DNA from 2 places in the Gracilibacillus sp. Marseille-QA3620 genome. Region 2 is predicted to be linked to the other one. Evidence: a T-box and tRNA genes for the amino acid it is inferred to sense, from the RefSeq annotation. Region 2 holds a T-box; the other holds one or more tRNA genes.
The links. The T-box of region 2 lies ahead of trpS (tryptophan--tRNA ligase). A T-box ahead of a tRNA ligase gene usually reads a tRNA of that ligase, here a tRNA-Trp.

Region 1: it encodes a tRNA-Trp, which carries the amino acid that the T-box ahead of trpS (tryptophan--tRNA ligase) is inferred to sense. The anticodon was not compared.

The regions. Positions count from the first base shown of each region.
Region 1 is NZ_CM143102.1:1,883,800-1,898,637, forward strand. Features, by position in the region: gene ACY8DX_RS09530 (S8 family serine peptidase) at 1-1,026, shown strand, start outside; tRNA gene ACY8DX_RS09535 (tRNA-Leu) at 1,840-1,921, shown strand; tRNA gene ACY8DX_RS09540 (tRNA-Gly) at 1,930-2,004, shown strand; tRNA gene ACY8DX_RS09545 (tRNA-Leu) at 2,019-2,104, shown strand; tRNA gene ACY8DX_RS09550 (tRNA-Arg) at 2,126-2,202, shown strand; tRNA gene ACY8DX_RS09555 (tRNA-Pro) at 2,210-2,286, shown strand; tRNA gene ACY8DX_RS09560 (tRNA-Ala) at 2,302-2,377, shown strand; tRNA gene ACY8DX_RS09565 (tRNA-Ser) at 2,385-2,477, shown strand; tRNA gene ACY8DX_RS09570 (tRNA-Asp) at 2,493-2,569, shown strand; tRNA gene ACY8DX_RS09575 (tRNA-Thr) at 2,617-2,689, shown strand; tRNA gene ACY8DX_RS09580 (tRNA-Tyr) at 2,701-2,784, shown strand; tRNA gene ACY8DX_RS09585 (tRNA-Trp) at 2,792-2,865, shown strand; tRNA gene ACY8DX_RS09590 (tRNA-His) at 2,871-2,946, shown strand; tRNA gene ACY8DX_RS09595 (tRNA-Gly) at 2,952-3,025, shown strand; tRNA gene ACY8DX_RS09600 (tRNA-Ile) at 3,041-3,114, shown strand; tRNA gene ACY8DX_RS09605 (tRNA-Asn) at 3,124-3,198, shown strand; tRNA gene ACY8DX_RS09610 (tRNA-Glu) at 3,202-3,273, shown strand; gene ACY8DX_RS09615 (AAA domain-containing protein) at 3,622-7,917, shown strand; gene ACY8DX_RS09620 (restriction endonuclease) at 8,151-9,170, shown strand; gene ACY8DX_RS09625 (DUF7695 domain-containing protein) at 9,367-9,570, shown strand; gene ACY8DX_RS09630 (hypothetical protein) at 10,547-10,789, shown strand; gene ACY8DX_RS09635 (hypothetical protein) at 10,855-11,349, shown strand; gene ACY8DX_RS09640 (HD domain-containing protein) at 11,437-12,333, shown strand; gene ACY8DX_RS09645 (hypothetical protein) at 12,700-13,197, opposite strand; gene ACY8DX_RS09650 (DUF2089 family protein) at 13,383-13,682, shown strand; gene ACY8DX_RS09655 (hypothetical protein) at 13,679-13,963, shown strand; gene ACY8DX_RS09660 (DUF418 domain-containing protein) at 13,987-14,838, shown strand, end outside.
Region 2 is NZ_CM143102.1:1,061,746-1,076,583, forward strand. Features, by position in the region: gene argF (ornithine carbamoyltransferase) at 1-459, shown strand, start outside; gene ACY8DX_RS05405 (YjzC family protein) at 505-684, shown strand; gene ACY8DX_RS05410 (DUF2929 family protein) at 754-897, opposite strand; gene ACY8DX_RS05415 (hydrolase) at 1,165-1,887, shown strand; gene ACY8DX_RS05420 (hypothetical protein) at 1,946-2,719, shown strand; gene ACY8DX_RS05425 (ComZ family protein) at 2,797-2,985, shown strand; gene ACY8DX_RS05430 (hypothetical protein) at 2,989-3,255, opposite strand; gene ACY8DX_RS05435 (beta-ketoacyl-ACP synthase III) at 3,433-4,368, shown strand; gene fabF (beta-ketoacyl-ACP synthase II) at 4,406-5,644, shown strand; gene ACY8DX_RS05445 (DUF2268 domain-containing putative Zn-dependent protease) at 5,818-6,618, shown strand; gene ACY8DX_RS05450 (YjbA family protein) at 6,707-7,468, shown strand; gene trpS (tryptophan--tRNA ligase) at 7,562-8,551, opposite strand; T-box leader at 8,599-8,849, opposite strand; gene ACY8DX_RS05460 (DUF3899 domain-containing protein) at 8,904-9,281, opposite strand; gene ACY8DX_RS05465 (peptide ABC transporter substrate-binding protein) at 9,646-11,295, shown strand; gene opp3b (oligopeptide ABC transporter permease) at 11,593-12,522, shown strand; gene opp3C (oligopeptide ABC transporter permease) at 12,522-13,550, shown strand; gene ACY8DX_RS05480 (ABC transporter ATP-binding protein) at 13,570-14,637, shown strand; gene ACY8DX_RS05485 (ABC transporter ATP-binding protein) at 14,639-14,838, shown strand, end outside.

The DNA.
Region 1 (14,838 bases), 820 kb from region 2:
ATATATGGAGGTAATCATAAAACAGAGTTAGTAACGGAATTGGAAGAAAAATCGATTTCCAACAAACAATGGGCATTATTAAATAAAGCTCAAATGATAGAAGGTGTTAATGGAATTGAAAACTATGATATTAATGCTGTTAGTGCCTGGGAAATTTCAAAAGGAGATAGTGATATAATAGTAGGTGTACTTGATACAGGAATTGATATTTCAAATCCTATGATTTCTGAGAGTATCTTTGTGAATAGATATGAAATTGCAAACAATGATTTAGATGACGATAATAATGGCTTCGTGGATGATGTTAACGGCTGGGATTTTTATAACAACGACAACTCTGTTTATGATGATTATCTAGGGGATTATCATGGAACATTTATTACTTCTTTAATTGTGGGGGCTCATAAAAAGAGTAATGAAGTATGGGGGATAGCGCCAAACGTGAAAATTTTACCTCTGAAATTCATGAGAGGATCCTCGGGAAATCTTGACGATGCAATAAAAGCTTTGGATTATGCATATAGTTTGGGTGTTAGAATAATTAATTGTAGCTGGGATAACACTACTTATGATTATAATTTGTATGAAGTAATGAGGAAATATGATGATATACTATTCGTATGTTCATCTGGAAATGCAGGGAATGATTTAAAAAAAACACCTGCATATCCTTGTAATTTTGATTTAGATAATGTTTTATGTGTTGCAGCTGTAGATAATAAAGGTGAAATGTATGAATTTTCTGGGTACGGAACATCTAATTTAGTGGCAGCCCCTGGAAAAGATGTGTTAGGAATGTTACCAGAGGGAGATTATTTATACTCTGATGGCACATCATTTGCTACTGCTTATGTAACAGGGATTGCAGCATTGGTGAAAAGTACATACAAAGATATTAGTAGTGAAGACCTGGCTAAAATAATAAGAACTAGTCAAAGATCTATATATGATAATACAAATAGTAAAATGGAGAATAAAATAGTTGATGCTAAGTTAGCAATTGAAAAAGTTTTAAATCTCGATTAACTCAACTTTAAGGAAGGTCTTTATAACAGAATTATAGTAGAATTTATTATTCATATATAAAAAGACTAACTGTATACAGATTTCTGTTTTGTTATATCATGGAATTGATTTGTGTTAAAATATATTTAGCTTTAATATTCAATTTTTATGAGAAAGAGCTGATGTCATGACTTACTTAATGATTTTAATATTATTGGGCTTTTTGATTGTACAATTTGTATGGCTTAAACCTGCCACAAAAACAAAAACACTAATTTTACCGATTATATTTAGCGTAATTATTATTATATTTATAATATTTAAGTTGGATTTTGGGAATATGTTGTTTCCTTTCGTGATAACTGGAATTCTTCTTTGGGCATTATTTATTTGGAAGCTTTTTAAGTATAATTAAAGATTATAGAATGAGGTTGGCTAACTTTGATTTATCTTTATCCCGGAGATATGTGTCTGTCACGACCCAGTTTTTCTTGTTTCACAGAATGTTCCACAGGTGGTAAGTTTGTTTGAGTGAAAGGCTCTGTTTATGTATGGGGCCTTTTTTTAATTTCAAATTAATTTTAAATCTTTGGCATATAAAAAAGGTGCCAACATCAGATGAGAAACCTATACTCCTGTGTATGATAGCAGTATTCATGGGCTATTAATTTCTTTTATATAGGAAGAAAAACAAAATATCATTTCCATAATTTCCATATTGCAATCTAGTTGAATCCAGATTAAAATAAAAAAGCAGTCAACGAGAGAGCCTGAAAGAGAGAAGCACGAGGGCTGCAGGGGCGAGTTCTTCATGGCTCACCATTTATAAAACATGCGGGTGTGGCGGAATTGGCAGACGCACCAGACTTAGGATCTGGCGCCTTACGGCGTGGGGGTTCGACTCCCTTCACCCGCACTTAATATGCGGAAGTAGTTCAGTGGTAGAACACCACCTTGCCAAGGTGGGGGTCGCGGGTTCGAATCCCGTCTTCCGCTCCAATGCCAAGTACTATGCCGGGGTGGCGGAATTGGCAGACGCACAGGACTTAAAATCCTGCGGTAGGTGACTACCGTGCCGGTTCGAGACCGGCCCTCGGCACTCTCGAAATTTACCAAGTATGCGCCCGTAGCTCAATTGGATAGAGCGTTTGACTACGGATCAAAAGGTTAGGGGTTCGACTCCTCTCGGGCGCGCCATTATTTACGGGAAGTAGCTCAGCTTGGTAGAGCACTTGGTTTGGGACCAAGGGGTCGCAGGTTCGAATCCTGTCTTCCCGACCACTCTAACAATCATATGGGGCCTTAGCTCAGCTGGGAGAGCGCCTGCTTTGCACGCAGGAGGTCAGCGGTTCGATCCCGCTAGGCTCCACCACTTATACGGAGGAATACCCAAGTCTGGCTGAAGGGATCGGTCTTGAAAACCGAGAGGCGGGTCAAACCGCGCGGGGGTTCGAATCCCTCTTCCTCCTCCATCATAATTTCATAATGGTCCGGTAGTTCAGTTGGTTAGAATGCCTGCCTGTCACGCAGGAGGTCGCGGGTTCGAGTCCCGTCCGGACCGCCATTCATGATTAAATTAATGATCTATGATAACGAAAACTAATATGTCATGCCGGTGTAGCTCAATTGGTAGAGCAACTGACTTGTAATCAGTAGGTTGGGGGTTCAAGTCCTCTTGCCGGCACTCTTCATGACGGAGGGGTAGCGAAGTGGCTAAACGCGGCGGACTGTAAATCCGCTCCTTCGGGTTCGGCAGTTCGAATCTGTCCCCCTCCACCATCCAAATAGGGGCATAGTTTAAAGGTAGAACAGAGGTCTCCAAAACCTCCAGTGTGGGTTCAATTCCTACTGCCCCTGCCAAAATGGCGGCTGTGGCGAAGTGGTTAACGCATCGGATTGTGGTTCCGACATTCGTGGGTTCGATTCCCATCAGCCGCCCCATAGATGCGGGTGTAGTTTAGTGGTAAAACCTCAGCCTTCCAAGCTGATGATGAGGGTTCGATTCCCTTCACCCGCTCCAAAAAAGAATCATAACGGGCCTATAGCTCAGCTGGTTAGAGCGCACGCCTGATAAGCGTGAGGTCGATGGTTCGAGTCCATTTAGGCCCATATCATTATTCCGCAGTAGCTCAGTGGTAGAGCATTCGGCTGTTAACCGAACGGTCGTAGGTTCGAATCCTACCTGCGGAGCCATTTGGCCCCTTGGTCAAGCGGTTAAGACACCGCCCTTTCACGGCGGTAACACGGGTTCGAATCCCGTAGGGGTCATAAAACCATGTACAAGTTGTACATGGTTTTTTTCTATTTGCCGCCAATTTTCTAATAATAAAAGCTGAGAGAAAGATGGTCAAATTCCTTTTGTCTAAAACATAATACATTTTGAAAAGGCTTATATGTATCTAAATGAAAAAATAGATGAAACTTTAGTAATGCAGATAGTATAAAGTTAATCAATTTGAAAACAGTGCACACCATCATTCATGTGCACTGTTTTTATTATTCCCTCAATTCATTCCATTACTAATAAGCTCATTTACCCTACTATATTTTACAGTTATTCCTCTCTATGACATTGTGATATATTTACTATATGAAAATATAAAGAGGTGCTTTTGATTGAGTGACAAAGCAAAGCAGTTATTTGAATATTTATTAGCTGTGAATAACCTGCGTTTTAAGGTTATCCGTGAATATAAAGAGTATGAAAAAACGTGGACTAAGTCGGCCCTTGAAGAATACGGGGAAGGCGTGTTTTTAATGGGGGAGGGAGAAGATAGTGATGCTATTCTAGAAATACATCGGCAAACCGTGAGTGATGCCGATAGCACACCTCCCGATCCTGATGAGTCCATTAGGGAGTGGATTACCTACTCATATGATAACGAGAAGCATTCTCCGAAAATCCCTGATTCAAAGGTAATGACGGAAGGGGACACGCAGGTAGAAGTCCGCTTCGATGAAGATCCGAATCGGGTTAAACTTTTTAACGAATGGAAAGCAGCCTGGAGCGATTGGGCGGCTAATATGACAAGGATGAAAAGCGTTCAGGCTCTGTATGAACGTTTCTTTAAGCTGCATCAAGAATTCCAGGTGGAGGGTGAAGGACTGGAGCTGCTGTTAGGGCAGACCATTTTTACATGGAAACATGAAGTGGGGACCATTTCTCATCCTTTGTTCACGACCAAACTGGATATTGAGCTTGATGCTGATAAGGGAATCGTTATTGTGAAGCCAACGAATCAGGGTTATAAGCTTGAATTGAATATCTTGAGCGGGATTCCGCTTCCGAACAATGATGAAATCCAATTGATTAGTCAAACCGCACACTATCGAGATGTGTTCGAGGAAGATGTCCGTGATTTATCAAATCAATTTATGAACATCATTGATGCGAGTGGCCGTGTGGCGATGGGGGATGAACCAATCAATCCTTCCAAAGATCCTGTCGGCCATGTGGATGAATATGTCCTGATTCTTCGGAAAAAGGATAATCAAGTCCTCAAAAATGATTTAGAACAGATTATCGAATTGATGCAGCAGGAGGATTTTCAGGATCCAGCCACGATTGCCTCCATTGTCGGGGATGAAGTGAATTTTGATCAGAAAGAGAACAGCCTGAAGTGGGATAAGGTGGCGACGGATTTATATTTCCCATTGCCAGCCAATGAAGAGCAGAAGGAAATCGCGCGTCGCTTGGCAACGAATTACGGTCTGACGGTTCAAGGACCTCCTGGGACAGGGAAAACCCATACGATTGCGAATATCGTCTCTCACCTATTGGCCCATGGGAAGAAGATTCTCATCACGAGCCAAAAGGAAAATCCGCTGAAAGTGTTGAAGGAGAAAATCCCGGCGGAAATTCGGGATTTATGTGTGCCGGTTCTCGGTGGAGGAAGAGACTCTCTTAGAGAAATCGAGAACTCCATCCGGACCATCTCCGAACAACTCGGGAATCTATCGACCGAAAAGCTGGAAACGGAAATTGCGTGCGACAAGGAAGAGCTGGATAAGAGTCGACGAAAGGAAGCCAAGCTCAAACACCAGCTGCTTGAATACAGCAAAAGCGAGAAGCTGGGCATCGAGTATAAAGGGAATCCTGTCACGAAAGCAGATGTCGCGCAAATGCTTACGGAGGAATCCGTAGATTATCAGTGGATTCTCGATAAGGTTGCCATGGGTACGGAATTTCCTTTATCCAAACAGGAATTCAATCAGTTATGGGAACTGAGAGGTACACTAAATGAAAAGGAACTTGGCTTGAAGGATTCCGTTCTCCCTGAATCAAATCTGCTAAAAAGCATAGAGGAAATGCAAAGCTGGCTTACGACAGGAAGAGAACTCCAAGAAAAGCATGATCAAGCCATCACGTATACCGACAAAGTTCAATTCCCTCCTGACCAGGCCTATGCCGAGCAAGTAAAGCAGGAGCTTGCGGAGATTTTGGTCTATGAAAACGATTTCGAGGAAGGTTCCTCCTCACAGAAAATCCTCGAAGACTATCTGGCAGGAGGCTCACGCAAAGAACGGTGGACGTCCTTCTTCCGTGACATGAAGGCATTGAATGAAGAAATGACGGTTATGAATCGGACGATCATTCAACATAAAATCATCCTTCCAAATAAGTCGGATTATGAGTTAGAGTCAGATATTCTAATTTTTGGAGAACGCCTGCGAGAGAATAAGAAACCGAATTTTATTTTTACGATGACGAAGGGGAAAAACGCGAAATACCTTTGGGAAACGCCTGTCCTTAACGGCCAGCCCGTACGGACAGTTGAGGAGATAGACATCCTGCAGAAGCACCTACTTTTGAAAAAGAAAAAAGATGAGGCAGTCCGCACGTGGAATGCGAATATCGATGAAATTGGCGGAACCCATATCGACATCGATGACAAACGTCTCTTTAGTGTTATTGATCAAGAAATTACCCTCTATGAAAAGACCATGCAGCTAGGTCAATTAATCGAAGGCTTTAGAGAAACAGCTAATCGTCTATCGTTGAACCAGCCGAATTGGCTTAGCTATGCCTTTTATGTGGAGCTGCAAACAGCTGTTGAGCATGTCTATGATGTCATCAGCTATCAAGAGTGGGAAACAGGTTATCATGCCTACATCGGGCAGCTGAACGAGCTTTCAAAGGAGCAACATGTTCACCCGATTGTGCATTCGTTTATGGCTATCTTAGAGGAGAAGGATGCCTCAAGGTGGCATGAGAATCTGGATGAACTAACGGGTTTAAGGAAGAAGAGAGAGGAAGTCATTGTATTCTTTAATCTTCATGCTAAATTCAAAGCCCTAGCACCTAAGACGGCGGAATGGATGATGAGCACGTTATCGAAGGATATGCCAATGCCTGAAGAGGTGCACAAGGCATGGGAGCTTAAAGCTCTGTATGATTGGATGACCATCAATGAGGAATTCGAGGCCGAGCGCATCGAAAATAGCATCAAGGCCGAGCAGGACTATCAAAAGAAATTGATCACCAGCATCGTGTCCAATTCAACCTGGTTGAATCAAATCAACCGGATTACCGATGAACAAAAGCGCGCCCTCGTTGCGTGGAAAAACTTCATCAAGCGCTATGGGAAGGGAACCGGGAACAATAAGCGCTTCTTAGCGGATGCCCGCAAGGAAATGGAAACAGCGCAATCTGCCATTCCGGTCTGGATCATGCCGGTCAATCAGGTGCTTGAAAACTTCCCAATTAGCAATGAGAAATTCGATGTCATTATTTTTGACGAGAGCAGTCAATGTGACATCATGTCCGTCCCTGTGCTTCTGCGCGGGGGAAAGGTGGTCGTTGTCGGGGATGACGAGCAAATCAGTCCATATGGAATTGGAACGAAGGATGCAGAGATTGAAGAGCTGATTAATCGTTATTTAGACGGCGTTCCGAACAAACGCTTGTTTGACCATAAGATTTCACTTTACGAGATTGCCGATCAAATCTTCCCTAAGAACGGCCGATTAATGCTGAAGGAGCATTTCCGCTGCGTTCCGGAGATTATTCAATTCTCGAATGATTTAAGCTATGGTGGTCAAATGATTCCGTTAAGGCTGCCGTTTGATAATGAGAAAATAGAGCCGCCAGTGGTGGCGATAAGGGTAGAGGACGGATATGCCTCAGAAGGAACGAATATGGTCAACGAACCGGAAGCGGATAGAATCGTCGAAGATATCGAAAGCATCCTCGCTGACCCGAAATATGATGGGCAAACGATTGGGGTCATTGCCCTGCAAGGGAATAAACAGGCTGCGCTTATCGAGAATAAAATCCGGGCAACCATTCCGGAAAGTGAATTTGTAAACAGAAAGATCATCTGCGGAAATGCCTATAGTCTCCAAGGGGACGAGCGGGATATTATTCTCCTATCCATGGTGATTGCCGGCAACAGACGCTTCATGGCCATGACGAAGAAAGACCAGCAGCAAACCTTCAACGTCGCCGCCAGCCGTGCGCGAAATCAAATGAGGCTCTATCACTCAGTCGAGTTAGATGAGCTGAAGAAGGATTGCTACCGCTACAAATTATTGAGCTACTGCAAGAACCCGACAAGAGTCAACGACACACTAGAAAATCTAGAGGACAAATGTGATTCACCATTTGAAGTCGAAGTGCTTCGCATGATTGTGGCCAGAGGCTATAAAGTCCAGCCGCAGGTCAAAGTAGGCCAATACCGCATTGACCTCGTCATTGAAGGACTCAGAGACCGACTCGCGGTGGAATGTGACGGCGAAAGATGGCACGGACCAGAAAAATGGGAAGAGGACATGCAACGCCAATACAATCTAGAACGTGTAGGCTGGAAATTTTGGCGAGTCCGTGGCAGAGAGTTCTATTATGATAAGAAAAAGGCGATGGAGAGTTTATGGAGAAGGTTAGAGGAATTGGGGATTGAGGCTAACGCTTAGGTTGATTTTTATATGATAAAGTACACCGAATAGTTTAGGCGGTTTGAGTTCTTCATCTTGGAGAGCTTGGGCCGTTTTCTTTTTAGAATCTGTTAAAATCTGTAATGGTTAAAAGGTTTATATTGTACTTATATAAATTACTTTTCCGAGTCGCTGCATAACTTATTTTAAAAATGTTCTTATGTGTTTGATATACTATTAATATAAATTTGAAATCTTTGGAGGAAATACAATTGAGTATTTGGTTGTTCCGAGCAGGCTCTCATGGTGAATATGAAAATAAGTTTATACAGGATAAACGTGTATATTTGACATGGGATGATTTAGATGTAAATTTAAATAGATTTCAAAGAAAAGAAAATCTTTACTCATTTTTGGTTGAAAAGTATGACTTAGAGAAAGAAAAGACAGCAATAAATTGGGCTTCGCAAATCTATCCAATTGCTCATCGGATGGAAATAGGTGATTGGGTTGTATTACCTAGTAAACTTAATCGAACGATTCATTTTGGGAAAATTACTAGTGAATACCAATACAATCCTACATCAGAAAGTCCATATTATCATTATCGCGATGTAGAATGGTTCTCATTAGATGTTCCAAGAGATAGATTTGAACAGGATATTTTATATTCAATGGTTGCCTTCATGACTGTGTGCAAAATTCATAAAAATAATGCAGAAGAACGTCTCAAAGAGATGTATAAGAATAATTGGCAAGTAGCACATAAACCTATACCTGAAAGACTTGAAGATACTGAAGATGAGGGAATTCCTGATTTAGAAGAGTATATACAGGATAGAATTTCAGAGCATATCATTAGGAAATTTAAAGGTCACAAGATGGAAATGCTTATTGAGGAAATCTTAAAAGCAAAGGGATTTACCACCTATAAAAGTCCTGAAGGGTCTGATCAAGGAGTCGATATTTTAGCAGCGGCCGATACATTAGGGTTCGGATCTCCTAAAATATGCGTTCAAGTAAAAACAACAGATTTGCCTGTGGATCGCCCAACGATGGACCAACTAATTGGGACTATGAGTAATTTTAATGCAGATTATGGATTACTTGTATCGTGGAACGGCTTTAAGAATTCTGTAATAAAGGAAATACCAAAACAATTTTTCCGAGTTAGATTATGGGATTCAGCGAAAATAATAGAACAGCTTTTAGAAAACTATGATAACCTTAGCGATGATATTAAAGCAGAAATTCCTTTGAAAAAAGTATGGATGCTAAATATTGAAGAGTAATACATTGGAGCTTGAAAGTAAGTAATCAAAAACATATGCCTAGACTTTGTTTAGGAAAAGTATTGAATAAGTCAAACCTTATTGTGACTTACTTACTCATATTATTCAGCTTCTTCTTCAGCAAGCAAGTTATTACCCCCGCCATCTTTTTCACATATATAATGGAATTATCCTATCAAAGCGAGGTCATACAAACATGAACTCTATCATCAAGAATGCTGCCAAATGTAAAACGTGCGGAGATGTAATTGAGTCCACGTACCGACATGATTTTAAAACCTGTTCCTGCGGCAAAGTTTCAGTGGATGGCGGGAAAGATTACATTAGAAGAGGTTTCCCTAAGCATCCTCCCGAGGATTGGTTTGAAGAGCTTTCTATATTTGAAGACAAACAAGAATAAGTTCCTAAAGGATATTAAATGTATTTTTGATCTTGAAATGCACCACAAAACATATGCTCCCCTTACGACAAATAGATTGGATTTATTTTTCTATTTGCCGTTTGGGGAGTTTTCTTTTGAGAATATATTGTTTTTAAAAGAGATGAAATAAGAGTTCAAAAGTTACTGTGAAATGGTCAATTCACCAAGAGAGAAACGTCTATTATAGGGTGTTTAGGTCCAGGCAAATCTTAATCTTAAGAATGCGAGAATGTAATTAGGATGCTTATTCTTATAGCATTGCTTTCTAATCCTAATCTTTATGATGAAATTCCATTTTTACAGTTACTTCAATCTTTCTAATATATTGTTAGGTAGGACTTATTCTTATGTGGGAATAGTAAAAAGAGAGGGCTTTTAACTTTTCTAAACGATCACCGCAGGAGGAGACCAACATTGCTGTTAGAAATTTGTATAATTTACACCATATAGATGCAGGGAAGATTTTTCTTAAAACACAGGGAAATAATATTTGTAAATTTTTTTGATGATTTCTATGTAAGTCTTTTGGAGAAGTATCCCCTGTCGTTGAGAAGAAAAGCAAAAGCAGACAGGCTCTTTTTAAAATTGATACGATGCTTCTTGGGGAGTAGTAAAGCAAGCAGACATAATAGTGGAGAAAAGGAGAAATGAGGAGGCAACTCTACTAGCTGTAATCGTGAATGGGAAGAAAAATCTACAGTCGTGATTAATTATGTATATGGTTGGTCTAGTGTCCAAAACTTATACAAATGCAATACACAAGGAAAGTCTTGAAACATTGTCTTAAATTCGTGAAGAGTATATGGAACAAAAGGCAAAAGACAGTGTTGAATGATTGAATGGGTGTTTAAATTAATTTTATACAAGGAAATCATCTTTCGTAAATAGGAAATCAAATATGACTTATGGACTATAGGTAGATTGATATAATTTGATTAGAAAGGGGTAACTGATTATGACGATGATTTGTCCAGAAGGATATATAGAGATGCAGAATAATAAAAGTTATATAGACTTGATAGAAGAGCGTGAATCTCTTATTAGAAAAATCCGTGAATTTGAAGAGAATATAAGTTCAACAGATGATTTTATGATCAGTCTATCTCCTTCTCCGGAAGTAGTATATCAGATGAACCTATTATATCTAGGTAAGCTATGTGAATTGATAGCAGAGGTATATAATCGGGAAAATGTATAAAGACCTATTATGCTAAAAATATATTCGAGGTCTCTGAAATTTGAGTGGTAAAGGCACCATCCTATATGAAAAAAGTCGTTGATGCTTACATTCACTGCCATGGGCCTGAAGAAAATGACCAATTGGCCGTGGAAAACCACATTTTATATTATTCTATAAAAGTTTTTTGGAATATCAAAAAAGGGTATATAACTCCTAGTGTATCACTTTATAGATGGAAAATAGGAGGTCCTAGTATGACATACAGAGATGTTTATATTGGTTCACTTGAAGATCCACATTTCCATTGGGAAGGTGGCGACCCCAGCGGTAATGTTCCTTGTAGGGAAAGTCCGTTCATTGAAACGGATAATGGATTTTTTGCGTTGATTGATCTAATTGATAAGGGAACTTATGATGGAAAACAAACTGATTGGGGCGGTTGGGTAGCTAGGTTGACCCCTTTGGAAATCAAGAATTTTGTAGAAACATATGGAACAACGAATAAGCAAACCATCTTAAACTATATACGAGGTCTAGATCCAGAGAAAAAATATGCCTTAGTAGCTTGTGAATTATAAAGGCCTGCATGGATCTATGATTCTTAGAGGTTCTCTGCTAGATAGGTTTTATGACTGCCATTATGGTTAGGTAAGGGGCGATACTAGATGAGAAATAGACAAAAAGAGAAAAGTTATACATACGAATATTCTATTCATCCGGTTTGGCAAGATCCCGATGGACGATATTACTGCAGAGCCGCCAATGCAGTGTTTAAGCCTGATACAATCTTTTGTTGGAGCTGTCCGTTATTAGGTGGATTTACCCAAGGGGAACAACAGGGAAATCCAGAATGTCATTTCTACGAACTAGAACCCAGGGATTACCTCAATGCTAAAGAAGACAAAAAACGGACTGACGGATTAATTCAAGCAGGAATTGTCCCTGAATTCCCAGACTTTATGCGTGATGAAGATAGACTTGAAGGTAATTCCATTATAGAAGAGGCATTGCAGTTTGCTGCCGTTGCACATAAAGGCACATGTCGAAAAGGGACGAAGATTCCTTATATAACACACTGTATGGAAGTGGGTAGCATTGTATCGGGTTTAACAAACAATCCCCATGTAATAGCTGCAGCTATATTGCATGATGTTGTCGAAGATACAAAATACACACTCGATGATATAGAAAAGAATTTCGGGAAAGAAGTTTCCTATTTGGTGGATCTAGAAACAGAAAATAAACAAAAGCAAAAAGATCCAGTACTCACCTGGAAAATAAGAAAGAGAGAATTTTTGGACCATTTAAACAATGCACCAAAAGAGGCAAAAATGATTACTCTTGGCGATAAACTGTCTAATATGCGAGCTATAAAGCGAGACTATGATAGAATAGGAGATTCGCTATGGGAACGCTTCAATCAAAAAGATAAAGATGAACAGGGCTGGTATTATAAAAGCATTCGTGATAAATTAACCGAGTTTTCCGAAATGGATGCTTGGAAGGAATATGACAGGCTAGTTCGCGATGTGTTTGGTGAACAATCCTCATTGAATAGTTGATTCAAAATCTCGAGAACATTGCTCTAAATATTATACGGAGTAATGCTTTTAATGTTTTCTTGGTAACTTCTATTAAGCTGGTCTATCTCACCATTATTTATTCACCAATCAAATGTTAGATGGTTTATCAAGTGGAGTAAAACTTATTTGGACTTAAAAGTGGCAACCATTATACAAATACAAAGATTTTGTGATGAACAGGTAACTAATGCAGAAAAAAGGAATTTGAATCTACAACAAAAAGAGTCTCTCTTACATTGAATAGGAGAGGCTTTTTTCGTTTTCTTCTGAAAAGGCCTCAATATAATGAGGCCTATTACATCAACTGTGTTTCAAAGTCAAAAAGTGATTTGAAGCAGTATTATGTTAAAGTGATATGTTTTTTAAATCTTCAAAAATGCTGTTTACCCAGTCAACGATCTCTAACTGTTTTTCTGGGTTTTCTTGCATAAGAGCAGACGTATAATTCTCAGATATACGAGTAATCGCATCCAGAAACTCATCTAGTGTTGGACATTCCTCAACCATAGCAATTACCGGATTGATCATCCCTAAAATCATAAATGAATTTATGTAGTCCCCATTATATAATTCGATGACAAATGAGTCGTCAGAAGAGCGACAAAAAAGAGTTAACTCTGTGACCAATTGGTCGTCTTCTCCTAAATTAACTATACGTTCGATGACGATTTGCTTCTTCAATAAATCTTCTGTGAAGTAATATGTACTCCCGCCATCATCACTTACTATTGTTGCTGCATATACGTTACCTAATTTGAGCACTTCACTTGATGTAGTCATTTTACTCACTCCTAATACAGAAAATTTATTATTTAAAGATAATTTTATTCTATCATATTTCATACGAAATAAATGCTAGGAGAATGTTTTTTGCTCTAAGTGGACCGACAAAGAAGAAACTGAGATGGATTTTTCAATGACAAAATGATAATGTCTGCTGTTTGATAAATTTAATATTATTAAAAATATATTTAATATTATTAAAAATTATGTTAAGTTAAGAATAAATTATACAAAGGAGGATTAATTTGGACAGAAACGATATTCCCAACTGGCTTCTATCTTTAGAGAGGGAGGACATTGAGTTCATTAAAAATTTCGTCCTAAATTCAGGGTCCTTAAAGGATATAGCGAAGGTTTATGAAGTGTCTTATCCAACCGTTCGACTTCGATTAGATAAACTCATCCAAAAAATTAAAGTGTATGATAGTTTGGAAGAGGAAGAGTTTATCACTTTCATTAAAAAACTGTCTATCGATGATCGGATTAGCCTAGAGGATGCCAAACTGATTATTGATAAGTACAAAAAGGAGGTGGATGCTAAATGAATGGCTTGTTTAGATTTTTCATGGTTTTAGTTATTTTTGCTGCTCAGCAGTATTTATCGACTAGGGACAAATTGTATTTAGGTGCTGTTATCCCTGTCCTATATTTGGCGGCCTTAATTTATGCCCAATGGTCAGGGCAGGTTGAATGGTCAGCTTTGAAGCTTGGTCTATACATAATCATTGGAGAGCTTTTCCTAGTGGGGTATTGGTTTAGTGGCCGGAAGATGGCAGCGAATAAAAGGGAGAAGGAACTGGCAAGGATGAAAGCCTTAGATTTATAACTTAAATGGATGGGGGATACATAATGAGCAAAGGGCGGGTAACGCTGCTTGATTCACTGAGGGGATTTAGCTTGCTGGGGATTTTAATGGCGAATTTGTTGATATTCCAATTCGGCTTATGGGGCAAGGATTTGATAGATACAGATGAATTATCAAAGATGGATTGGTTTTCTGTTCATTTTGTCAAAATTGTTTTCGAGTATTCGTTTATGCCGATATTTTCACTATTATTCGGGTATTCATTGGTGAAGCTTGCGGAAGCGATCAATGAAAAACGAGATAAATCCAGATGGCATCTCGTTCGCAGAGCTTTTGGCTTAATGACGATTGGAATGCTGCATGCTACATTTATTTGGGATGGGGACATCTTGTTTTATTACGGAGTGATGGTGCTAGTGTTGCTTCCTTTCCTATATAGAAAGCCTAAAACAATATTGATATGGGCAGGGATAACATTTATTCTATTCACGGCCGGAAGTTATGGGGATACGACCAATCAATTCGAGACACCGGAAATGCTTGCATTCGTCCAAAAGACAGATGAGGTGTATGCTAACGGTTCTTACACAGAGATCCGAGAATATAACGAAAACGCCATTCCTCCTATTTTAGAAGAGAATCCATTGTTGTTACTTGGCGCTTTGTTGTTGTCCCCGTTTGTGATGATGCCCATGTTTCTGATAGGGATGGTCATGGCAAAACAGCAATGGTTTGCCGATCCATCGAGTCAAAAAAGCGCCTATCGTCATGGATGGTGGCTCATACCAATCGGTATAACATTGAAGCTATTGAGTCACCTGGAAGGTTTGGAAACGTTCAGCGGAGTCTTCTCTCAATCGGGCGGACAATTGCTTGCATTTGGGTATGTCCTCGCA
Region 2 (14,838 bases):
AATAATGTAGCGAACTCCTTGCTGGTTGCTGGTGCACTGGCCGGTATGCATATTGTCTGTGCGACTCCGCCTGGTTATGAGCCAGACGAGGAAGTGATAGATAAGGCAAAAAGAGCGGCGAAAGGTACGGGAGCGAAAGTAGAGGTTGTGCAAGACCCATATGAAGCTGCTCAAAATGCAGACGTGATTTATTGTGATGTCTGGACGAGCATGGGGCAGGAATTAGAAAATGAAAAAAGGCTGAAGGATTTCGCAGCCTACCAAGTCAATGAAGAGCTGACTGCTTGTGCGAAAGAGGATTATCTGTTTATGCATTGCCTGCCGGCCCATCGTGGTGAAGAGGTAACAGCCGCTATCATTGATTCAGGGCATTCTGTAGTTATGAAGCAGGCTGGCAACCGTCTGCATGCACAAAAAGCCTTGCTTGTTGATTTAATGGCAACGCCAAGGCAGGCATGAATAAATGGAAAATGGGGATTCTAGAAGAGAAAAGGAGGGATTTTCTTGGGACAGAATCGTCATTTTAAGCATGGACAGAAGGCGCCGAATAACGGTGAGTATATTGAGATCGGAGAAACAGGAAGCAATATTGTTAATCCGAAGAAAATTCGATTGAAGGCCGGAGATGCGTTTCCGGAGAACTCGAATCATAATAGACATTGGACATATGTCAGAAAGCCGTAAGGAAATGATATTACGGTAAGCAAAAAGGACAACCGAAGGGCTGTCCTTTTTGCTTATTGCGTTCATCCATTAATGATGCTCTTGTACAGGTTCATTTGGAATGATCGCCGCAACGATAAGAATCAAAACAGTGATGACGACAGCGAGAATAGATGCAGTGCTAAATACATATTCTCCACCTTCGACCATAGAGCTCGTTACGTACATGACCATATGTGTTAATGCAAATGTCCAGATAAATGTAAAAAGATATTTCAACTTGTTCACCCCGTTCATCTACAATCATTAATTATTCTATCATAGATCAAATAAGCTGGAAACTATTTCGTTAAGCTAATTTTTCCAAATATATATCCATTATCATTCCCCAACCACATGAAATTATGTATCCATCTACATAAGAGCAGGAAAGGGGGGAATGCCCGGACACCTTCCTGCACTTCTACATACATTATCAAAGTACCAATTAGTAAGGGGAAAATGATGATGAATCAAAAAACATTTCGATTTAATCATGAATGGACAACCATCTTTTACCCGGAACGGCCGAGCGGTTTTTCAATCCTGCTTGTAGGCGGGGAAAGACATTATATCCATGAAAAAACGAACTTTTGGATGGAGCATCCTGGTAAAAGACAAATGGTGGATCATCTTTTAGGGAAGGGGTACACCCTTTTTGCCACAAACCTCGGTGCCCATTGGGGAAAGGAAGGAGCCTCTGACACACTTGCTGAACTATATGCTCATTTCATCCGTCATGAAATTGTGAATGATAAAATTCATCTTCTGGCTGAAGGAACAGGTGCACTTCTTCTTGAAAGCCTCTGCGTGCTCCTTGATGGAAAGATACGCTCTATAGCGATGGTCGATCCGGAATTATCTTTGCTAAAGCGTTATGAAAAAGAAAAAGAAAATAAATTCTTTCATAAAAAATTTATGAAAGAAATAAGCCATGCATATAATATGGAAACCGCTGATGCGGCTAACTGGCTTAAAGGCAGGCATGACTGCCGAATTCCTGAAGAGATTCCTGTCCTGTTGATGCATGTGATAAATTCCTACGAAAAAAATCTAAAAGCACATTATCAGCATATCGCATCCACTCACCCGCATTTTGACATCAACTATATAACCCCTGAGAAGCGATACAGTATCCCATATCAAATGAATTCATTCTTTAAGAGGCATGAAAAACAATTATAAGAGAGCATAACCCCTGTTTCCCATGCATAATGTGTAGAAAACGGCAGGGGGTTTTACTATGCCAAGGAATATCGTTATGTCGCCATTTTCGTTTGTGGCCTTTGAGCTATGCTCGCAGCTGATGGAAGACGGTCAAGAAGTGATTGGTATTGAACCCTCTTTACCCTATTTAGATAAGGGGGTTAGAGAAGAAAAGGAATTATATATCGGCCGAAATGCCAATTTGCTCTTGTATTCAATAGAGGAATTTTCATTCAGTAAGGAAGAGGATTCTATTCTGTATGTATACCAAGAGGACATAAGCTTGCCTGATGTTGAGGAATTTTTGGAACTGAATAAGAAAAAGACCGGCAAGATTGTTTATATCACTGGTAATCACCAGCGGCCTCTCATAGATGTAATGAAGTGGTCTGAATCAAATGTTCAGATTCAGCTGCCAGATGTGTATGGACCATGGAGGGAGGAGGGTGTCTTTGAACAATGTCTTACGGGAGGCTCATTTCCTTTCGAAGAATATGAGAAGGCAGACCGGGGGGACCTCCTTTATATTGATGATGCGGTCATGAGTATTCTGGAGATTGCTGAATCGAAGAGCGGGAACTATCAGCTGAGGTCTGGTGTGGAAAATCATTGGTATGAGGTACTAAAGGAGCTTGGATACCATATTATCTATGACAGAGAACGGGAGATGCCGGGAAGGGCCTTCCCTTCCAATAAAGAAGAGGAGCAGGTTTATGTTGTGAATGCTCCCATAAAGCCGGAAAAGGGCGTAGAGATGCTGCGAAGGCATGTCAACCAAGTCAGGAAAAGGAGCCTATTTCGTCAGGGCTAACCATTGTATGCCAAATAAGAAAAATCCCCTTTCTCTTCTACATGAAAGGGGATTCAATTTTGCTGAGGGGGCTGGGGATGTCAAAAAGGAAGATAGATTACTTATCGATGGCCATGAAGCATTATCCGGAAATCAAGAAAAGAATGGCGGAGAGCACTCTCGATATTCACAAGAGAGATTTAATCCCCTTTATGGACATATTTACAAGTATCATGAATGATGCCTATGAAAAAGGCTTTAAGGATGGAAAGGCAGCCAGGAAATAAAGGCTATTTTGAAATAAACTTTGAAATAAAGGACGGAATTTTGCGCAAGACTGGTGATAGCTCAGATACGCTGTTGAGCAGGGTATCTGAGTGCTCCATTAGTTTAACAATATCGATTTGCTGATTGGATGATTGGGATGGCTTCGCTGAGGCTGTCTCTTTTTTATTGGGACGAGGACCGAACATGAGACGGTCTAAGCCATCCCCTTCCTCTTGCCTCTTCCATAAGCCATCACCGTCTTCTTGCCTCTTCCTAGGGAATAGATCCATGAAATAACACCTCCATACGTTTAGTTGTCTACATTAGAATATGAATAATCTGTCCAAGTGGATATGACATTCACCTTATTCCAAAAAATTTCTTGCAAAGAGGAATGGCTTCTTTTAAAATTAGTACCAAGTCTTAATATCAATTAATAAAACATGAACATTAGGAGAGGTGCTATGATGAATGCTGGCATATTAGGAGTAGGGAGATTCCTGCCGGAAAAAGTGGTCACCAATTTTGATTTAGAAAAGACCGTAGACACTTCAGACGAATGGATTCGTACACGCACTGGCATTGAGGAAAGAAGAATCGCTGATGAGCGGATAGATACTTCTGACATGGCGTATGAAGCAGCTGTCCAAGCATTAAAGGATGCTGCTATTACGGCAGAGGAGATTGATTTGATTTTGGTTGCAACGGTTACCCCTGATAAGGCTTTTCCGTCAGTTGCTTGCATCATTCAGGATAAGCTGGGTGCAAGTAAGGCTGCTGCCATGGATATCAGTGCTGCCTGTGCCGGATTTACATATGGAATTGTTACTGCCTCACAATATATAAAGTCTGGTGATTACCGCCACATTCTTGTAGTTGGTGTTGAAAAACTATCAAAGATTACGGATTGGAATGACCGTAATACAGCTGTACTTTTTGGAGATGGAGCAGGTGCTGTCGTGATGGGGCCAGTCAGTGAAGACAGAGGAATTCTCTCGTTTGAGCTTGGTTCTGACGGGTCGGGCGGAAAGCATCTAGAGAAAGCGGATGAGTTCATTACAATGAACGGTCGGGAAGTATTTAAATTTGCGGTCAGACAAATGGGTGAGTCCTCTCTTAATGTATTGAAGAAAGCTGGTTTAACGAAGGAAGAGGTTGATTTTCTCATTCCCCATCAAGCGAATATTCGTATTATGGAAGCGTCTAGGCAGCGTTTAGAGCTTCCAGTTGAAAAGATGTCAAAAGTTGTTCATAAATATGGAAACACTTCATCGGCCTCGATTCCGATTGCATTATGTGAAGAAGTAGAAGCTGGGAGAATAAAAAACGGGGATTTAATTGTCCTGGTTGGATTTGGTGCCGGTCTCACTTGGGGTGCGGCCGCTATACGCTGGGGCAAATAAACGAATGATTGAAATCACATAGAAGGAGCGATTGTACATGGAGCTGAAACGAGTTGTTGTGACAGGCATGGGAGCTGTTTCTCCATTAGGAAATTCTGTCAAAGAGAATTGGGAGAAAGCTATTAATGGTGTATCTGGGATAGGGCCTTTGACAAGAGTGAATGCAGACGAATTTCCGGCAAAGGTTGCTGGAGAAGTAAAAGACTTCGAAATAACGGATTATGTGGACCGAAAGGAAGCAAGGAAGATGGACCGCTTTACTCACTATGCCATTGCGGCAGCCAAGATGGCAGTAGAGGACTCTAAGCTGGAGATTACACCGGAAAATGCCGAGCGAGTAGGCGTCTGGATTGGATCGGGAATTGGCGGAATGGAAACCTTTGAACAACAATATGATGTGTTCTTAAAAAGAGGCCATAGACGTGTAAGTCCGTTTTTTGTACCGATGCTGATCCCAGACATGGCGAGCGGCCAAGTCTCCATCATGCTTGGGGCTAAGGGAATTAACTCCTGTACAGTTACCGCTTGTGCTACAGGGACAAATTCAATCGGCGATGCCTTCAAAGCCATTCAGCGCGGGGATGCTGACGTCATAGTCACCGGTGGAGCGGAGGCACCGATTACGAGAATGGCCTTGGCGGGTTTCTGCGCCAATACAGCTCTTTCCACGAATCCAGACCCAGATTCAGCTAGCAGGCCATTTGATAAGAATCGAGATGGCTTTGTCATTGGAGAGGGAGCAGGCGTACTGGTGCTAGAGGAGCTATCCCATGCAATGAAGCGAAAGGCACCAATCTATGCGGAAATTGTTGGATATGGATCTACTGGTGATGCTCACCATATTACAGCTCCTGCACCTGAGGGAGAAGGCGGTGCGAGAGCAATGAAAATGGCTCTTGATGATGCCAAGCTTTCCTCTGACGCCATTGATTACATTAATGCACATGGAACGAGTACTGAATACAATGACTCTTTAGAAACAATGGCCATTAAATCTGTGTTTGGCGAGCATGCCTACCAGTTGGCTGTGAGCTCAACAAAATCTATGACCGGACATTTGCTTGGCGCTGCCGGCGGAGTAGAGGCCATTTTCTCGGTACTATCAATTGTCAATGATCTTATTCCTCCGACTATTCATTATCATGAAAAGGATCCAGTGTGTGATTTGGATTATGTCCCGAATGAAGCGAGAGAAAAGACCGTTCGCTGTGCGATGAGCAACTCCTTTGGCTTTGGCGGTCATAATGCAACGATTGTTTTTAAGAAATACGAATAAAAATATTATGTCACGATGAAATAAAAGGCAAGAGATGATTGCCCGAAGGTTGAAAGATGAATCCTTCTGGCTAGTCTCCTGCTTTTTTTATTGGATTGTGCCTATTCACCATTCCCAAAACATAGGGGTCTTCATATAATGCAGGAGCAAATGATTTGGGGAAGTGAACAAAGATGGGCATTATCAGGACAGACAAATGGCTTGATGAGTCTTTTGGAGATATGAGGAAGGTGGAAGACCATATATTAGAAACGGTTCATTCCCAGGAACAAGCATTGATTGAAACGTTAAAAAAGACGGGAATGTATCGTCCCAATAAAAGGACTAAGGTTATCTACGAACAGATGAAGGAAAGAGCTATATGGGATGAGGCAGAAGGATATTTCAAGAAGTATCAAAAGGAATGGAATGGACCGGATATTCCTATCTTCATTTTTCCTGTGGCAATGGAGGGCCTTAGACTTTTCAGGCCTGCTGAAAAAAGGAAGGCGGGACTCGCCTTTGTCGATAAACTGTTTCTCTTTGTCTCTGGGGATATTGAGAAGAAGGAGTTAGAAGCTTTATTTGTTCATGAATATCATCATGCTACACGCCTTTCTATACTGGATGAAAGAATGGAAAGCAATTTGGCAAGCTCGATTGTGATGGAAGGCTTGGCTGAATATGCAGTGAGTGAATATTGCGGTACGCCGTATTTGGCGCCTTGGACAAAAAGACATACAACTGACGAAGTCCGTAAAAGACTTAAATCGAATTATGTTCCCAACTTTGAGCTGGAGAGAAATGATCCACTGCATGACAGGCTGCTTTTCGGCGGCGGCGGTGTGCCGAAGATGGGGGGGTATGAAGCGGGATACAGGGTCGTGAAGGATTATGCAGAATATAAAGGGTTGAAGACAAAAGCGTTATTTACTCATTCAGCCAAGGATATCATCAGTCGTTGGCAGGAACTAGCCGGGGAACAGACGGATTAATCGGAATTTCCCGTAGAAACAGGAATATTTTCCATGAATTCTGCCTATAATGATTGACAAATAGGATAGAAGCGAGGGATATTCTGGTATGTTGTATCTCCATGATGTTTGGGTGAATTGGTTTGAAGGAGAAGAAAATAGCTATAATATTTGCAGTTTTCATGAGTGGAGAAAAGAAGACACGGTAGAATTACTCGATCAAGTGCCTCTTTTGAAGCTGGAGCCTGTTTTATTTCACTACATCGAAAATGATTTATTGGAGCTTCCATCAAGCCTTTTGGAGGAAGTCTATAAGAAGGCTTATATTCGCAAGAATCATGAACGTATTCCAATGGATTATTGCTTTGTCGCAACTGATGGGACAGGCATTATTGCCATCGATACGATTGGCTACAGTATCCCAATCCGCAAGAGCCGCCTTATTCCTCGTCAGGAGCAATTGGCTTATGAAATGATCCAAAATATTGAACCGGAAAAATATGATTATGCCTCTATGATCGCGGATTACAAGAAGAAGGAATATCATATACTCTCCCCCTCGCCAACTAGTATGCTTGGACTAACGAGGCGTGAGCGTCAATTGAAGCAGCTGCTCTTCATGGCACTGGATCAATTAAAGAATGCCGGCAATACAGCTGAAATCCGCTATTGGTATACGGAATGGGCCCCGGAGGAATACTCCAATGTGCTTGAAATGAGCTTTGAGGAAATATGGCAGAAGTTATTTGATGAAATGAAGCAGGGCTGGACAGGAAAGCACACAATGCTGTGCGAACGTCTCATAAAAGGTCAGCCTTTCTTTGAAAAGCTGTGGGAAATGGAAGTTGGTGACCGGCCATCCATGCTGTAGGATGGCCTTTTCTTATGAAAATAGTTTTTTCTGAATAGAAAAAGAGTGCAGACTGCAAGCAAGCTTGCGTAATCTGCACTCTTTTTTTGCGTTTTAGCGTCTTTTTCTGCCTAGCCCTACGGCATTCTTCATCTTTGTTAATGTCTTATTAGCTGCTTTATTAGCTTCAAATGCACCTTTATCAAGTATTTCATCAAGCTCAGGAGAGTTGAGCAGCTCGTTGTAACGTTCCTGAATCGGGCGGAGGGTATTGACGACAACCTGAGCAACCTCTGCCTTGAAATCTCCATAGCCTTTTCCTTCAAATCGTGCTTCAATGCTTGATACGGGCTCTCCGCTTAAAGCAGAGTGAATATCCAGCAGGTTGGAGATGCCTGGTTTGTTCTCGCGGTCATATTTCACGATTCCTTCAGAATCAGTGACTGCACTCTTAATCTTTTTCTCAATTTGCTTCAAGTCATCCAATAGGCGGATGGTTGACTTTTGGTTTGTATCGGATTTACTCATCTTTTTGGTCGGTTCTTGCAGGGCCATGATCCTTGCACCATGAGCCGGGAGCTGAATGTCAGGAATGGTGAAGATCTCCCCGTATTTCTTATTGAATCGCTCTGCGATATCACGGGTCAATTCAACATGCTGCTTTTGGTCATCACCGACAGGGACGATATCGGTCTTATATAGAAGGATATCGGCTGCCATCAATGGCGGATATGTGAGCAGACCCGCTGAAATGGCCGCCTGCTTCTGTGATTTATCTTTATACTGAGTCATTCTTTCAAGCTCGCCAATATAAGAATTACATTGCATAATCCATCCTGCCTCGGTATGGGCCGGAACCTCTGATTGAATGAAGATTGTTGCCTTTTCAGGGTCGATTCCAACAGCAAGGTAAAGAGCAGCAAGACTCTTAATATTCTTTCTTAGCTCTAGTCGGTCTTGCGGAACGGTAATAGCATGCTCATCTACGATACAGAAATAGCAATGATATTCATCCTGAAGCTTGACGAATTGTCTCATTGCTCCAATATAATTTCCTAATGTAACTGTTCCAGTCGGTTGAATGCCGGAAAAAATCGTTTTCATCTTAAAAACTCCTTTCAGTAATAAAAAAATCCCATTCATCCTCTTAAAAAAGGGACGAATGGGATTCGCGGTACCACCCTAATTGTTTATGATCTTCATACATAAACCGGCTCTATATCATGCTTATTATGAAAGCATGATTGCCCAATAACGCGGGCATTAACGTCCATGCCATACTATTAGTTCCGGCAGGAGGCTCAGGTAAGTCCATTCGGGCAAGGGGGATGTTTGTTCGCAGCGACCACAAACTCTCTGAGATCCTTTCAATTGCCGTACTATTCTCCATCATAGCCTGTCATATTTAGTAAGCTTTAAGTAATGATATTTTACTCAAATATCCCGTTTTTGGCAACTACCTAATCATCATATAGGAACAGGCAAAAGTTATCAGAAAGGATAAGGCTCCGGAATAGATGAGCGGACGGGTCCAAGAGGAGGTGAGCACCTTCATATCAGGCCCTTTTTCTTCAGTATCGCCCGAAAGCTCGGAAATATATTCTTCTTTTTTTGTACTTCTCTTCATAACCTTTTTATAGCTATGGGCGAAAATGCTGAAAAATCCGCGGCCGATAACAAACATCATCGCTCCGATACTTAAGTATACGAGCCCAATCATAAAGTAGGCATTAATGAAAGGAAGAAGGATTTCCGGTTGAAAGAGAGAGTAGGCTAATGCAATAAGAAGAGCGGATGCATTTAGAATCAAATATTGTCTGCTGGGAGATATCATGATTGTCCTCCATTTTGTTTAGCGTTGTTGTAATAATATTATACCTTTTTTGAAATTAAAAGTTTATTTTTTAAATTAGGAGTTGAAAGATTTTAAATAAAATTTTAATATATTACTATGTTTTCTAAAAGTTAATTTACAAGGTATCTGTTTTGAATATTCTGAAAATATAAAAAGATTGTTTTAGTTTATTCATGCGTTACCTAAGTAAAACAAGCTTTTGACGGCAGGTTTGACTTTCTACTGACACAGTAACTTAACGGAATTGTAAAAAAAGATTGCAAAATTGTCAGAAAGCATTTATTATTGGTTACGAAATCTTCTGAAAATTAGAAGAGAAAAAAATAGGGAGGTCATTAACTGTATGAAAGCAAAAAAAGTGTCATTATTCCTTGTGATGATTCTTGCTTTAAGCACGTTCTTGGCTGCATGTTCTGGCGATGACAGTACATCTAGCAAAGGCGGCGGGAGCACAGAGGGAGTAGAACAAGTACTTAATGTTGTTGAATCGTCTGAAATCCCATCTATGGATACAACTTTAGCAACTGACGCAGTATCCTTCAACGTTATGAATAACGTTATGGAAGGTCTTTACCGTTTAGGTGAGAACGATGAGGTTACTGACGGTGTAGCTGAGGGTGAGCCAGAAGTAAGCGAAGATGGCAAAACGTACACTTTCAAATTAAGAAAAGATGCTAAATGGTCTAACGGCGATCCTGTCACAGCTCACGATTTCGTTTATGCTTGGCAAAAGGCTGTTAATCCTGACACTGGTGCTCAATATGCATACATGATGTATGTAGTTGAGAATGGCCAAGAAATTAACTCAGGAAAGAAAAAACCTTCTGAGCTAGGTGTTAAAGCTATTGATGACAATACACTCGAAGTTAAATTAGCAAATGCGGTTCCTTATTTTAAATCACTTCTTTCTTTTGGAACATTCATGCCTCAAAACCAAAAATTCGTTGAAGAGCAAGGCGATAAATATGGTTTAGAAGCAGATACAACAATCTATAATGGTCCTTTCACACTATCTGAATGGAAACATGAAGAAAGCTTTAAGCTTTCCAAGAACAAAGAGTATTGGGATAAAGATACTGTAAAGCTTGAAACAGTAAACTTCAAGATTGTTAAAGATACAAACACAGCAGTTAACCTATATGAAACTGGTAAAATCGATCGTGTAGGCCTATCCGCTGAACATGTTGATAACTTTAAGGATTCCGAAGAGTTCCTAACTGAACCAGATGCTTCTGTTTTCTACTTGGAATTCAACCAAGAAAATGAAATTCTAGCAAACACAAAAATCCGTAAGGCTTTAACAATGGCATTTGATAAAGAATCTTATGTTGATACTATTTTGAATAATGGTTCAGTTGCTGCTTACTATATCGTGCCGAAACAATTCTACACAACTCAAGACGGCAAAGATTTCCGTGACGTAAACGGAGATATGCTTAAAACAAATAAAGATGAAGCTGCTAAGCTTTGGGCTGAAGGCTTAAAAGAACTTGGTAAAGATAAAATTGAGCTTGAATTGTTAAATTATGATTCTGATGCTGCTAAGAAAACAGGTGAATACCTGAAAGAGCAAATGGAATCTGTACTTGAAGGCTTCACGCTTACAATCAGCCAACAGCCTTTCCAAAATAAATTGGATCTTCAAGCAAAAGGTGATTTCGACATTTCCTTCTCTGGATGGGGCCCTGACTATCAAGACCCTATGACATTCTTGGATATGTTCACAACTGGCAACGGAAATAACCACGGTAAATTCAGCAACGCTAAATACGATAAATTAATCAAGGATGCTAGCACTACACTTCTTGATGATTTAAAAGCACGTGATGCTGCTATGGCAGACGCAGAGAAACTTCTTATTGAAGAAGAAGCTGTTATTGCCCCAATTTACCAACGTGGTGGAGCTTACTTGATGAAAGATAAAGTTAAAGGATTACTTACTCACTCATTCGGTGGGGACTACAGCTACAAGTGGGTATCAATCGAGGAATAAAATCTTCGTGAGCCTATCTAGGAGAGTGCAAGCCAAAAAAGGGCTTGTACTCTCCTTTTCCCTAGTTATGGGATTGTATTCAGAATTGACTGTAAATTTTTTGAGTGTTGCATTATGTTAAATAGGTTGTTGATATCGTTATCTATTTTCTGTGGAATGGGTCGCAATATCTAATTGATTACTTATATGGCTGGAACAATCTTGTAAATTGCCATATAAGTCCATTCCACAGAGAATACTTATAAAAGGACAACTAGTATATTTAACGATGCTAGATAGAAAAAAGGGGGGCTAATTATGCTGCGATTTACACTACAAAGATTACTCTATATGATCATTACCCTTTTTGTTATTACCACTGCTACCTTTTTCTTAATGAAAATGCTTCCTGGTTCTCCCTTAAAGAACCAAGAAAAGCTATCAGCAGAACAAAAAGAGATTATTTACGAGAAGTATGGGTTAAATGACCCGGTACCTGTGCAATATGTTAACTATATGGGAGATTTGCTTAAAGGTGATTTAGGGACATCCTTCCAGTATGATAATCGCCCAGTTACAGAATTGATTGCGACACGTATTGGAGCTTCTGCTCACCTCGGTTTCCAGGCCTTACTGTTTGGGACAATTATGGGGCTTATTTTAGGAATATTTGCCGCTCTTCGGCATAATACATGGGTTGATTTCAGTGCAACTGTCATTGCGGTTCTAGGGGCTTCGATTCCATCATTCGTTTTTGCTGCTTTCCTGCAGTACTTCTTGGCTGTTAAGTGGGAGGTATTCCCTGTTGCTTTCTGGGAAGGCTTTGAGTATACAATACTGCCTACACTCGCATTATCCGCTGGTGTAATTGCTTCCATTGCCCGATTCATGCGTTCTGAGATGCTTGAAGTAATGGGATCCGATTATATTACACTAGCAAAAGCAAAAGGGCTGTCCGGTACAAGTGTTGTTATCAAGCACGGAATTCGTAATGCCTTAATTCCAATCATTACGATTCTTGGACCGATGGCAGTCAATATCATGACAGGAACATTAATTATCGAGCAAATCTTTGCTATTCCTGGTCTTGGGTACCAGTTTGTTAGCTCCATTAATCAGAATGACTATACTACGATTATGGGTACAACCATTTTCTACAGTGTGCTATTTATCTTAGTCATATTTGTGGTAGACATCCTTTACGGTGTTGTTGATCCTCGTATTCGTTTAGCAGGAGGGAAGAAATAATGGAAAAAAACATACAAAATGAAAATCTCTCTCCTGAATTATTCCAGGTTGTTGGTCCAAAAGGTAATGATGCTGAAAAGATTGAAAGAAAAAGCTTAACATTTTGGCAGGATGCGAGACATAGATTGTTCAAAAACAAAGGTGCCGTTGCTGGATTAATAGTGATTATCATCTTTGTCCTTCTGGCGATTTTTGGACCGATGGTATCCGGATACACTTTTAAGGAACAGGATTTAGGGAAATCAAAATTTCCGCCAAGAGTTCAAGGTCTTGAAAATATATCTTGGCTTCCGTTTGACGGAACGGATAAAAATGGGAACAATGTGTATGAGGCTAAGGGGTATGAAGACACATACCACTGGTTTGGTACAGATGATTTAGGACGTGACCAATGGACAAGGATCTGGTATGGAGCGAGAATTTCCTTATACATTGCCGTCTTAGCAGCTGTCATCGAATTCTTCATAGGAGTTACCTATGGCGGCGTATCCGGTTTCTTTGGCGGAAGAATTGATGCGTTCATGCAGAGGATTATAGAGGTGCTTGTAGGGATTCCATATTTAATTGTCGTTATTTTGATGATTTTGATATTCGATAAGCCAGGGGTACTGTCCATCACGCTTGCCATGGTTGTTACGGGGTGGATAGGTATGGCTCGAATGGTCCGCGGGCAGTTCTTGAAGCTTCGTGATCAAGAATATGTGCTCGCGTCTAAAACATTAGGAGCTACAAATTCAAGTCTTATCTTTAAACATTTATTACCTAATACATTAGGCCCAATCATTGTTACATCGATGTTCACTATTCCAGGGGCCATTTTCACAGAAGCGTTCTTAAGCTTTATCGGTTTAGGGATTGCTGCTCCGGAAGCCTCATTGGGCTCCCTGGTGAATGAAGGGTTCAGATACTTACGTTCATTCCCATATTTATTGATTATTCCAGCTCTTACAATCAGTATCTTGATTTTGAGCTTTAACTTATTAGCTGATGGAATGCGCGATGCGCTAGATCCAAAAATGAGAAAATAGTAGCGGAGGAGAATAAAAAATGGATAAATTACTAGAAGTAAAAGATTTGCATGTCTCCTTCAATACCTATGGTGGGGAAGTAAAAGCTGTCCGCGGTGTCAGTTTCGACCTTTTTAAAGGCGAAACATTAGCGATTGTCGGAGAATCCGGTTCCGGTAAATCTGTTACGACGAAAGCGTTAATGAGATTGTTACCTGAACCAGCAGGATTTATTAAAGAAGGCCATATCCTCTTTGGAGACCGTGATATTGCGAAATTAAGCGAGAAAGAAATGCAAAAGGTACGCGGCAAGGAAATCTCTATGATTTTCCAGGATCCGATGACTTCCTTGAACCCGACGATGAAAGTCGGCAAACAAATCATGGAGGGCTTAATCAAGCACCAAAATTTCAGTAAGGCAGCTGCTCGTGAGCGGGCAATCGAGCTTCTAAGACTCGTTGGGATTGCGCAGCCTGAGATTCGGATGAACCAATATCCGCATCAATTCTCAGGTGGTATGAGACAGCGTGTAGTCGTTGCGATTGCTCTGTCTTGTAATCCTAAGGTTCTTATTGCCGATGAGCCGACTACTGCTCTCGATGTAACCATCCAAGCACAAATTCTTGAATTGATGAAGGATTTGCAAAATAAAATTGATACATCCATCATCTTTATTACGCATGACTTGGGTGTAGTAGCCAACGTAGCTGATCGTGTGGCTGTTATGTATGGCGGTCAAATTGTTGAGACAGGAACAGTTGACGAGGTATTCTATGATCCGCGTCATCCATACACATGGGGATTATTATCCTCCATGCCAAGCCTTGATAATGATGGAGACACAGAATTAATCGCGATTCCGGGAACGCCTCCGGATTTAATCAATCCACCTAAAGGCTGCCCATTTGCACCGCGTAATGAATATGCACTGGAAATTGATTTTGAGAAGGAGCCTCCATACTATCAAATTTCTGAGACTCATTTTGTGAAGTCCTGGCTTCTTCATCCGGATGCACCGAAAGTTACGCCTCCGGAAGCTGTACAAGCACGAATTCGCCATATGGCCTCCAATTTTGATAAACCTGTAGAAGTGGGAGGGATTAACTAATATGGCTACGAAAGAAAAAATCATTGAAGTTAAAGGAATTAAGCAATATTTCAATGTCGGTAAGCCAAATATGGTTAAAGCCATTGACGGTGTCTCCTTTGATATTTATAAAGGGGAGACACTAGGGCTAGTTGGAGAGTCTGGCTGTGGGAAATCGACAACAGGCCGCTCCATTATCCGTCTATATGACTTAACAGAAGG